3 regions of the Aliivibrio sp. S2TY2 genome follow, and region 2 is predicted to be linked to each of the others. Evidence: predicted binding sites of a transcription regulator. Region 2 holds the regulator's gene; each other region holds the start of a gene.

Evidence for each region. The regulator CRP, encoded in region 2, controls carbon source genes, mostly activating them, when cyclic AMP is high. The targets are predictions, from matches to a motif close to TGTGANNNNNNTCACA.
Region 1: the regulator CRP is predicted to act here: its motif matches at 1,967-1,982, upstream of deoD (purine-nucleoside phosphorylase).
Region 3: the regulator CRP is predicted to act here: its motif matches at 1,952-1,967, upstream of recB (exodeoxyribonuclease V subunit beta).

Annotation. Positions count from the first base shown of each region.
Region 1 is NZ_JARACS010000013.1:86,092-89,381, forward strand. Features, by position in the region: gene PVK63_RS16645 (IS1 family transposase) at 1-1,097, opposite strand, end outside; gene deoD (purine-nucleoside phosphorylase) at 1,149-1,859, opposite strand; gene PVK63_RS16655 (potassium channel family protein) at 2,195-2,857, shown strand; gene PVK63_RS16660 (TrkH family potassium uptake protein) at 2,854-3,290, shown strand, end outside.
Region 2 is NZ_JARACS010000007.1:54,581-57,870, forward strand. Features, by position in the region: gene astD (succinylglutamate-semialdehyde dehydrogenase) at 1-712, shown strand, start outside; gene PVK63_RS12280 (DUF1338 domain-containing protein) at 725-1,519, shown strand; gene crp (cAMP-activated global transcriptional regulator CRP) at 1,590-2,222, opposite strand; gene PVK63_RS12290 (OsmC family protein) at 2,468-2,869, shown strand; gene hslU (HslU--HslV peptidase ATPase subunit) at 2,944-3,290, opposite strand, start outside.
Region 3 is NZ_JARACS010000018.1:66,538-69,827, reverse strand. Features, by position in the region: gene recC (exodeoxyribonuclease V subunit gamma) at 1-1,777, shown strand, start outside; gene recB (exodeoxyribonuclease V subunit beta) at 2,077-3,290, shown strand, end outside.

The DNA.
Region 1 (3,290 bases), on a different contig from region 2:
AATTGAGCGTCTTGGGTTACATATAATAAATCAATGCTGTTTTCAGTAATTCGCTTTAAAAATACTGACATTGCAGCCGAACGCAACATTGGTTCCTGAGGCATATATATTTCAATAGATTCACAATGAGCAAAGGCTTGTTGGATCTCTAAAAAATGAGCATAGGAGGTATACGGAGGTCTAATTAATGCCCCTTTAGATGGATAATTTAGAGACACGTAGTTTCCCAGAGGGTCTTCTACATTTGCTCTTGCTAGTATTTCTTGATACTTCGCATCAACACGCTTAAAAATAGATTGCTCCATCACTGAGCTTTGAGAGTTAGCTTCTCCAATAAAAGCGGTTGGTAAAAATTGTGCATTATCCTGAAAAGGGTCATGGTCAGATTGTGTTCCAGGTGTATCACATTCTGAGTAATTAATATGTTGTGCAATAACATAACCTGAATTCATTTCAGCACTGGCATACCAAAATACGCCATTGTTACTTATTGGTTGTAATGAGGTCGCGTTCGAAGCGAGTTGAATTTCGGTTCTGTCGTGCTGTAATCGAGCATCAAACAGAGACATATGACGACGGCAGCGATTCGCTATTTGATTAATATGATCGTAAAAGGTTTTAGGGTTTATATCCAATCGACGGCAAATTTCACGTACGGAATATCCAGTAAATAAAAAACCTAAAATCTTTTGCTGAATAGGGCTTTTTTGGTTTTCTCCTGACCATTTATCCACAAAGGTAGATGCACAGGCTTTACAACGGTAGCGTTGACGATCGCCACTGTAGCCAAAGGCGTGATAAAGCTCTCGATGCGTTAGTACATCAAGACCAAAATGATCGCAATTTGAATTATTACAGGAAGGCAAAGAGTGTGATTGAACGGTATGCTGACGAGCCAGTTCATTCAATACTTCATTATTATTGATTAAGGGAGGAAAAGCGCCACATTTCCGACAAACTAATGCCGGTCGCTTAGGGTTAGTACGTTGAACTAAATAATGTTGTTCATCGCTATCACCAAAATTGTCACACGCCAATGTTTTACAAAAATTGAGTTGTAACCCTTTAGCAGCCAACGGCAGTTTTTCGGTCGGCACTAGACACCCCTTATAGATAGAGAGCGCCAGAGTTTATCTGGCGCAGCATAATTACAGTTTGATTGCTGTTTCTAGCGCAACGGTCATCATGTCATTGAATGATTTTTGACGGTCTTCAGAACTTAGTTTCTCACCACGCTTGATGTGATCAGAAACGGTTAGGATAGTCAGTGCTTTAGCTCCTAAGTCAGCGGCTACACCATAAATGCCAGCTGCTTCCATATCAACACCTAAAATGCCTAATTTTTCCATTTTGTCGAATAGATCAGCTTCTGGTGAGTAGAAAAGATCAGCAGAAAAAACATTACCTACTTTAACAGGAACATTTAATTCACGAGCTTGGCCTACCGCTGTTTCTAAAAGGCCAAAGTCAGCGATTGCTGCGAAATCGTGATTGTTAAAGCGGATACGGTTTACTTTAGAATCAGTAGATGCACCCATACCTATAACAACGTCCATTAACTTAACGTCATCATGTACTGCGCCACAGCTACCAACACGAATTACGTTTTTCACGCCAAATTCTGCGATAAGTTCATGAACATAGATACAGCATGATGGAATACCCATACCGTGACCCATTACCGATACTTTTTTACCTTTGTATGTACCTGTGTAACCAAACATATTACGTACATCACATACTTGCTTTACGTCTTCTAAGAAGTTTTCAGCAATGAATTTTGCACGAAGTGGGTCACCAGGCATAAGAACAGTTTCTGCGAAATCACCAGCTTGAGCATTAATGTGTGGGGTAGCCATAATAAGGTCTCCGGTTTGAAAAATTAAAAATAAAATCGGTGTAACTAAATTTGTTGAATTATCTTTCTCGATATGTGGCTATTTTATGCCTATATTTTATAGTGTCATGAGATTGTGGTCACATTTTCTCATAGAATCTTGATTAATTTTCCTGTTGATAACTAAATTTGTTGAAAGTGAAGGGGCAATCGCAACCTTTTGTTAGTCTTAGCTTTAATACATGGATTAAGTTTTTTTATTTCTGTGCCTCAATTAGATTGAACTTGATGGTGGGTAGGAGGATGATGCAGAAAAGCGCATTTTTTGTATCGTAATAATGTGAGTGAGTAAATTAGATGAAAGCAGAGAATAAACAATATGCAGTGATTGGTTTAGGCCGTTTTGGATTAACTGTGTGTGAAGAATTACACCAATATGGCTCTCAAGTATTAGCGATTGATATCAATGAAGAGCGAGTAAAAAAAGCAACCGATTTTGTGTCTACGGCCGTTGTAGCAAATTGTGCTAATGAAGAAACCATTGCAGAATTAAAGCTTGATGAATATGACATGGTAATGGTTGCGATTGGTTCTGATATTAATGCAAGTATTTTAACGACCTTGGTACTCAAAGAAGCAGGGGTTAAAACGGTTTGGGTAAAAGCGAATGATAAATTTCATGCAAAGATACTCACTAAAATTGGTGCCGATCATATTATTCTTCCTGAGCGCGATATGGGGATCCGAGTAGCAAGAAAAATGTTAGACCGTCGTGTATTTGAGTTCCATCAATTAGGCAGTGGCTTAGCAATGACAGAGATTGTCATTGGAGGGCAGAACATGGGGAAAACTTTAGGTCAGCTTGATTTTTGTCAAATGTCAGACGTGAAGATTTTAGCGCTTAAGCGTGGTCCTGAGATTGAAAGTGCTCCAGAACACAGCAAAATATTAGAGATCGGTGATATTTTAATTATCGTAGGTCCTGAAGATAAATTAGCAAAAAAAATTAGAAGCTTATGAGTTATATACCTAAGCGAGGCTTATATCCGATAAAGAATAACCAAAAAGCGAAAGAGTGGTCTGAACCGAGGATTATACTTTTTTCGTTTTTGGCTATTTTATTACCCTCGGCTATATTACTGACGTTACCTGTTTTTTCTGTTTCAGGTTTAAGTTTTGTTGACGCTTTATTTACGGCGACATCGGCAATCAGTGTAACTGGACTAGGTGTGGTTGATACAGGTACACACTTTACTATCAGTGGTAAGATCCTACTTATGTTTCTGATGCAGATTGGCGGTCTAGGGCAAATGACACTATCAGCCGTTCTATTGTATGTCTTTGGTTTACGTTTGAGCTTACGTCAACAAGCATTAGCTAAAGAAGCATTAGGCCAAGAGAAAAAAGTAAATTTACGTAAGTTGATAAAAAGTATTATTTGTTTTGCATTAAT
Region 2 (3,290 bases):
AATGGTGATCTCTCATAATTTTGGAGATCGAGAAGCGACGGTTTATACCATTATTCAGTCAGCTTTTATCAGTGCTGGTCAGCGTTGTACTTGTGCTCGTCGTCTGTATGTGCCAAAAGGCCAAGCTGGAGATGAGTTAGTTGTGCGTCTTGTTGAAGTCGCAAAAAGCATTGTGGTTGACCAACCTTTTGCTGATAACGTGCCATTCATGGGACCGCAAATATCAGTCGCTGCGGCAGAGTTTATTTTAAATGCCCAGAAGAATTTACAAGCTTTAGGTGGTGAATCACTGCTTGAGGCGAAAAGCTTAGGCCACGCTTTTGTTTCTCCGGGCATTATCGATGCGACTAATGTAGCTGAATTACCGGATGAAGAATACTTTGGCCCATTATTGCAAATAGTACGCTATGAAACGTTAGAAGAAGCGGTAGAGCTTGCTAATGACACTCGTTATGGTTTATCGGCAGGCCTTGTTTCAACGGATGACAATGAGTGGGAATATTTTGTAGAGCATATTCGCGCAGGTATTGTAAATCGTAACCGTCAATTAACTGGAGCAAGTGGTGACGCGCCATTTGGTGGTCCGGGGGCATCAGGCAATATGAAACCAAGTGCCTACTATGCAGCAGATTATTGTGCCTACCCAATGGCCTCAATGGAAGGCGATGCCTGTGAAATTCCCGCTCAACTGTCTCCGGGTTTAACTTTATAAGAGGTAATAGGCATGAATAACGTAACGTCTTTATTTTCGTCATTATGGCAAGATTATATTACTCGTTTATCCCCATCGGCAGGAAGGGTTCATCAGTTATTATCTAATGGCGATGAATTGATTAACGATCACATTGCATTACGTACGTTTAATTTGCCTAAGGTTGGCTTGCAAACGTTAGCCGCCCCATTTTTAGCAATAGGGTATAAAGCGTGTGAGACGTATGATTTTGAAGCGAAAAAACTCAAAGCACAGCATTTTGAGCATCCAGATCCTAATGCGCCACTTGTTTTTATTAGTGAGATTTTAGTCGAAGAGTTATCACCTGAGTCCCAGAACATTATTCATGCTTTGGTTGAACAAGTGCCTGCGCATTATTTTGCGACCAGCGATTTTCTTTCAGCGGGCCGCCCTTGGGCGTTAAGTTTTGAGGAATATCAAATCTTAGCAAAAGAGAGTGAGTACGCTTCTTGGCTGGCAGCTCATGGTTATGGTGCTAATCACTTTACGGTTTATATTAATCAGCTTGAAGCGTTTGCTGAAGTGGTTGATGTGAACCAACACTTACGTGATGCTGGTTTTGCAATGAACGAAGTGGGTGGTGAAGTGAAAGGCTCTCCTGAGGTTTACTTAGAACAGTCATCAACCATGGCCGATAAAGTGAAAGTGAGCTTTACTGAGGGTGAGTTTGACATCCCAGGTGGATTTTATGAGTTTGCTAAGCGTTATTCGCTACCTAATGGCAAGATATATACAGGATTTGTCGCGGCATCTGCTGATAAAATTTTTGAAAGCACAGACAGTTAATTCTAAAATTTAGGCATAAAAAAACGCAGCTCAAGGGCTGCGTTTTTATTCGTTTAAGATAAGCGTTAAATTAACGAGTACCGTAAACTACGATTGTTTTACCGTGTGCAGAGATCAAGTTTTGCTCTTCAAGCATCTTCAAGATACGGCCAACAGTTTCACGTGAACAACCTACAATTTGACCGATCTCTTGACGAGTGATCTTAATTTGCATGCCATCTGGGTGAGTCATTGCATCTGGTTGTTTAGCTAGATTCAATAGAGTCTGAGCGATACGGCCTGTAACGTCTAGGAATGCTAAATCACCTACTTTTTGGCTAGTGATTTGTAGACGAGTTGCCATTTGAGCAGAAAGACGCATCAGAATATCTGGGTTTACTTGAATAAGCTGACGGAATTTCTTAAATGAAATTTCAGCCACTTCACAAGGGCTTTTAGCACGAACCCATGCTGAACGTTCTTGACCTTCTTCAAACAAGCCAAGCTCACCGATGAAGTCACCTTGGTTAAGGTAAGAAAGGATCATTTCTTTACCTTCTTCATCTTTGATTAGTACAGCAACAGAACCTTTTACGATGTAGTAAAGTGTCTCAGCTTTTTCACCAGCGTGGATTAAAGTACTTTTTGAAGGGTACTTATGAATGTGACAATGAGATAAGAACCACTCTAATGTTGGGTCTGTCTGAGGTTTACCTAGAACCATACTTTATACTTCCTCTGCGTTTGCCAAGTAGGCGATGTCCATTTTAAAATAACTGAGCCAAATATCAGTTTGGCCTATAGAATATGGTTATCGGAACAAGGCTGCATGTTCGTTGAGATAATTGATAAAATCATACCTTGTTTCGCCGTTGATTTCTTGACTTTGATCGTATGAAATGTGCGACCAAGGGCACAATTTCGTGAAATGGATCACGAGTTTTCTTTTTATGTAGTAAAGAGGCTTTTATGAACGCTGAAGTTAAATGGATTGAGGGATTTACTTTCCTAGGTCAATCTCAATCTGGTCACTCTGTGGTAATGGATGGAAATGGTGGTGAAAAAGCCCCAAGCCCGATGGAAATGGTGTTAATGGCCGCTGGTGGATGCAGTTCTGTTGATGTTGTAGATGGACTTAAATCTGCAAATCAAAAAGTAACAGGCTGTATTGCTAAGTTATCAAGCGCGCGTCGTGAAACTGCGCCAAAGCTGTTTACTCATGTGAATATTCATTTTGAAGTGAGTGGTGATAATCTGGATCCTAGCATTGTTGAGCAAGTTACTGCTGATTCATTACAGAAGTATTGTTCAGTATGTTTAATGCTAGGTGAAGGCATTGATATGACACACTCTTGGGAAATAGTGGCTTAAAATAATGCGTTTCCTAAAGAGAAAGCCTCGCTAATTTTCATTAACGAGGCTTTATTTAGCATAAAGGCTAAAAATTACAGAATGAAGCGACTTAAATCTTCATCTGCGACTAGCTTGCCTAAACGCGAACTTACGTATTCAGCATCAACAACTAAGCTCTCGCCGTGTTTTTCAGAAGCATCGTAAGAGATCTCTTCCATTAGGCGTTCCATCACCGTATGTAAGCGACGAGCACCAATGTTTTCTGTACTTTCGTTTACTTGGAAAGCGGACTCAGCAATACGAGTGATGCCATCTTCAGTAAATTCAACGCTTACATTTTCGGTTGCCAATAGAGCTATGTATTGTTCAGTTAATGACGCGTTTGGTTCCGTTAAGATACGTTTGAAGTCATTTGCTGTTAATGCTTCAAGCTCAACAC
Region 3 (3,290 bases), on a different contig from region 2:
TTACGAACAAGTGCAGGGCATGAATGCGGAAATTGCCGGTAACTTAGCGCAGTTTATTGATCAGCTTTTGACTTATCAGATCATCCTAGGCCAACCGCATACCATTACGACATGGCGAACCACCATCAATCAATTAATGGATGATTTTTTAGATGTTGAATTAGAAGGTGAATTGGTCGTTAAAAGCATTCGTGATCAACTGCAAAAACTGGAAGAAAATCTAGAAGATGCGGGTTTTGATGCGCCAATCTCAGCGCCAATTATTAATAATTACCTAAAAAATAATTTATCTGGCGGTAAAGCGAGTCAACGATTCTTAGCCGGACAAGTTAACTTTTGTACCTTAATGCCAATGCGTTCTATTCCATTTGATGTGGTGTGTTTGCTTGGGATGACGGATGGGTCTTACCCGCGAACCATGCCTGTTGAAGGTTTCGATTTAATGCAAAAACGCATGAAACCGGGTGACCGTTCACGTCGAGATGATGATAGATATCTGTTCTTAGAAGCGCTGCAATCGGCAAATAAAGCGTTTTATTTAAGTTATATTGGGCGTTCAATTCGCGATAACACAGAAAAAGCACCGTCAGTATTAGTCAGTGAGTTACTTGAATATTGCCAGCAAGGTTATTGCCTAGAGGGAGATAATGAGTTAAATCCTGAAGCATCCGCAAAACGCTTGGTTAAGCAATTAACCATAGAACACCCTCTGGTTCCTTATAGCCAACACAGTTTTATTGGTGATAACACAAGCTATGCAAGCGAGTGGTTACCCACAGCTAAATTAGAAGGAGCCGCGGCACCTGAATTTCAGACTGCGCCATTAGTATATGCACCAGAAACAAAAGAGCTAGAGCTTACTGAACTGCAACGTTTTTGGCGTTTACCTGTCGCTTATTTCTTTAATCGTGGCTTAAAAGTCTTTTTTGAAACGGTAGAGAGTCGAGTTGAAGATGATGAGCCATTTACCATCGATGGTCGTACTGGCTATGGTATGAAATCGGATCTACTGGAGGACTTATTGGCCTATGATGATCCTAACCATATATCTCAACTCTCTCGTGATTTTTATCAGCAGCAAAAAGCCCAAGGTAAATTACCGATTGGTAGCTTTGGCGAGATAGCCGCCGACAAAGAAGTGAACACCGTTAAAGATTTGGTTACTCATATTCAACCATTAACGAGCTCACCATTAGACGATCAAGAAGTGCGTTTACGCTTTAGTTTCCCTCATGGTGAAATGGAACTGCAAGGTTGGTTAAAACAGCGTTATCAGGCAGGAATGCTGCGTTATCGTGGCGGTAAAATTCGTTCACATGAAGTTTTAGCAACTTGGATTGATCACCTGTGTCTGTGTGCTATGGGCCAGCAGCAATTTACTCACCTATTTGGTACAGATGCGATTTATCATTTTGAAGCTATTGAGAAAGAAAAAGCGTACCAAGAATTAGAGACTATATTAAGCCTTTATATTTCGGGTAACTGTGCACCATTGCCTTATTTACCAAAAGCGGCATTAGCAGGGCTCGAAGCGCATTTTGATAAAAAAGGTGTGTGGAGTGATGACGAAGAAACGCATCAAAAAGCCCTGAAAAAAATGGCAGATGAATACAATGGAACGTCTTATGGTGGGCGGCTTTTTGCTGGTGAAAGTAGCAATGATTATGTCATGCGTATGTGGCCAGAATGGAATGATGATTTTGGTCAGGCTATTTTTGATAATGCTCAAAAGGTATTACGCAATGCATTGTTGCATAGCGAGAAAGAAAAGTTATAAAGGGTAACGGTGGGTCATCAGTAGAAAGTAGGGTGGCCGCCAGTAAATCATTTTTAGTGTAGGGCGTTCGCTGTACGGCCACAGGTCAGAGGTTGACCGAATCCTGATTACAAATGCACATTTAATGAGCTCTTTGTAAGTGGCGCTGAGTGTAACAAAGCATAAAAAGTGAACCGTGAGAAAGATCTCACATTGATAGCTTTATTAATTTTATTATCGTTGTTCCCAATGAATTACGATATGGATCACACAGATATCTTGTAAAAACAGGATGTTGATGTTTAAAACGGTGATGTTCGATGACGACAATCGCAGCTCCAAATCAATTGAATGCAATGACGTTTCCTTTGCATGGGACACGTTTAATTGAAGCTTCAGCCGGTACTGGTAAAACATTTACCATTGCCAGCTTGTATTTACGTTTATTGCTGGGACATGGCGAGGAAAATAGCCGTCATAGTGAAGAATTAACCGTAGATAGAATATTGGTAGTAACTTTTACAGAAGCGGCAACGGCTGAGTTGAGAGAGCGTATCCGAGCAAAAATACATGATGCTCGTTTAGCGTTTGCTCGTGCTGTTCATAATAATGATTATAAGAGCGGTGATCCGGTTATTGATCCACTGTTGGCTTCTATTGGTGACCATAAATCAGCTGCGCAGATCCTTTTGAATGCCGAACGCAGCATGGATGAAGCCTCTATCTTCACCATTCATGGTTTTTGTCAACGTATGCTAACTCAAAATGCCTTTGAATCGGGTGCGCAGTTTGAGAGTGAATTTGTTACTGACCAAGCCAAATTAATGCATCAAGTGGCTGCAGATTTTTGGCGTCGCAGTTTTTATCATCTGCCAAAAATGGTGGCTGAAAGTGTTTATGGTTGTTGGTCAAGTCCATCTGCTTTATTGGGTGATATGGGCAATAGTCTTACCGGTGTCCCAAAGCATTTAACCGTAGAGCCGTTAGAGAGTTCATTAGAAGAATTTTGCCAGCAAGGCATTGCTCGTATTGATGAATTAAAAAAACAGTGGTCAGCACATTGTGCAGATTTTGAAGCCTTGATCTCAGGTTCGGGTGTAGATAAACGCAGCTACACCAAAAAGAATTTACCTAATTGGTTAGAGCAAGTGTCATCGTGGGCCAATAATCCAACCACCTCATTGCAAGTACACGATAAGCTAGAAAAGTTTTCTCAAGAATTATTAATTGAAAAAACCAAAAAGGGCGAAGCCCCAGAACACTCGGTATTTAAACTCATTGATGACTTTCTGGCTCAGCCATTAGAGATCAAACAGCCACTACTATCATTGGCGATTCATCAATGTCGTAAAACTTTACAGCAAGCCAAAGAGCAAAAAAATTGGTTATCGTTTGATGATTTGCTTACTCAATTATCTCAAGCGACAGAAAATCAAGATAACGCCTTATTGCTAGAAAAAATCCGCGCGCAATATCCAGTCGCTTTGATCGATGAATTCCAAGATACCGATCCGCTGCAATATTCGATTTTTAG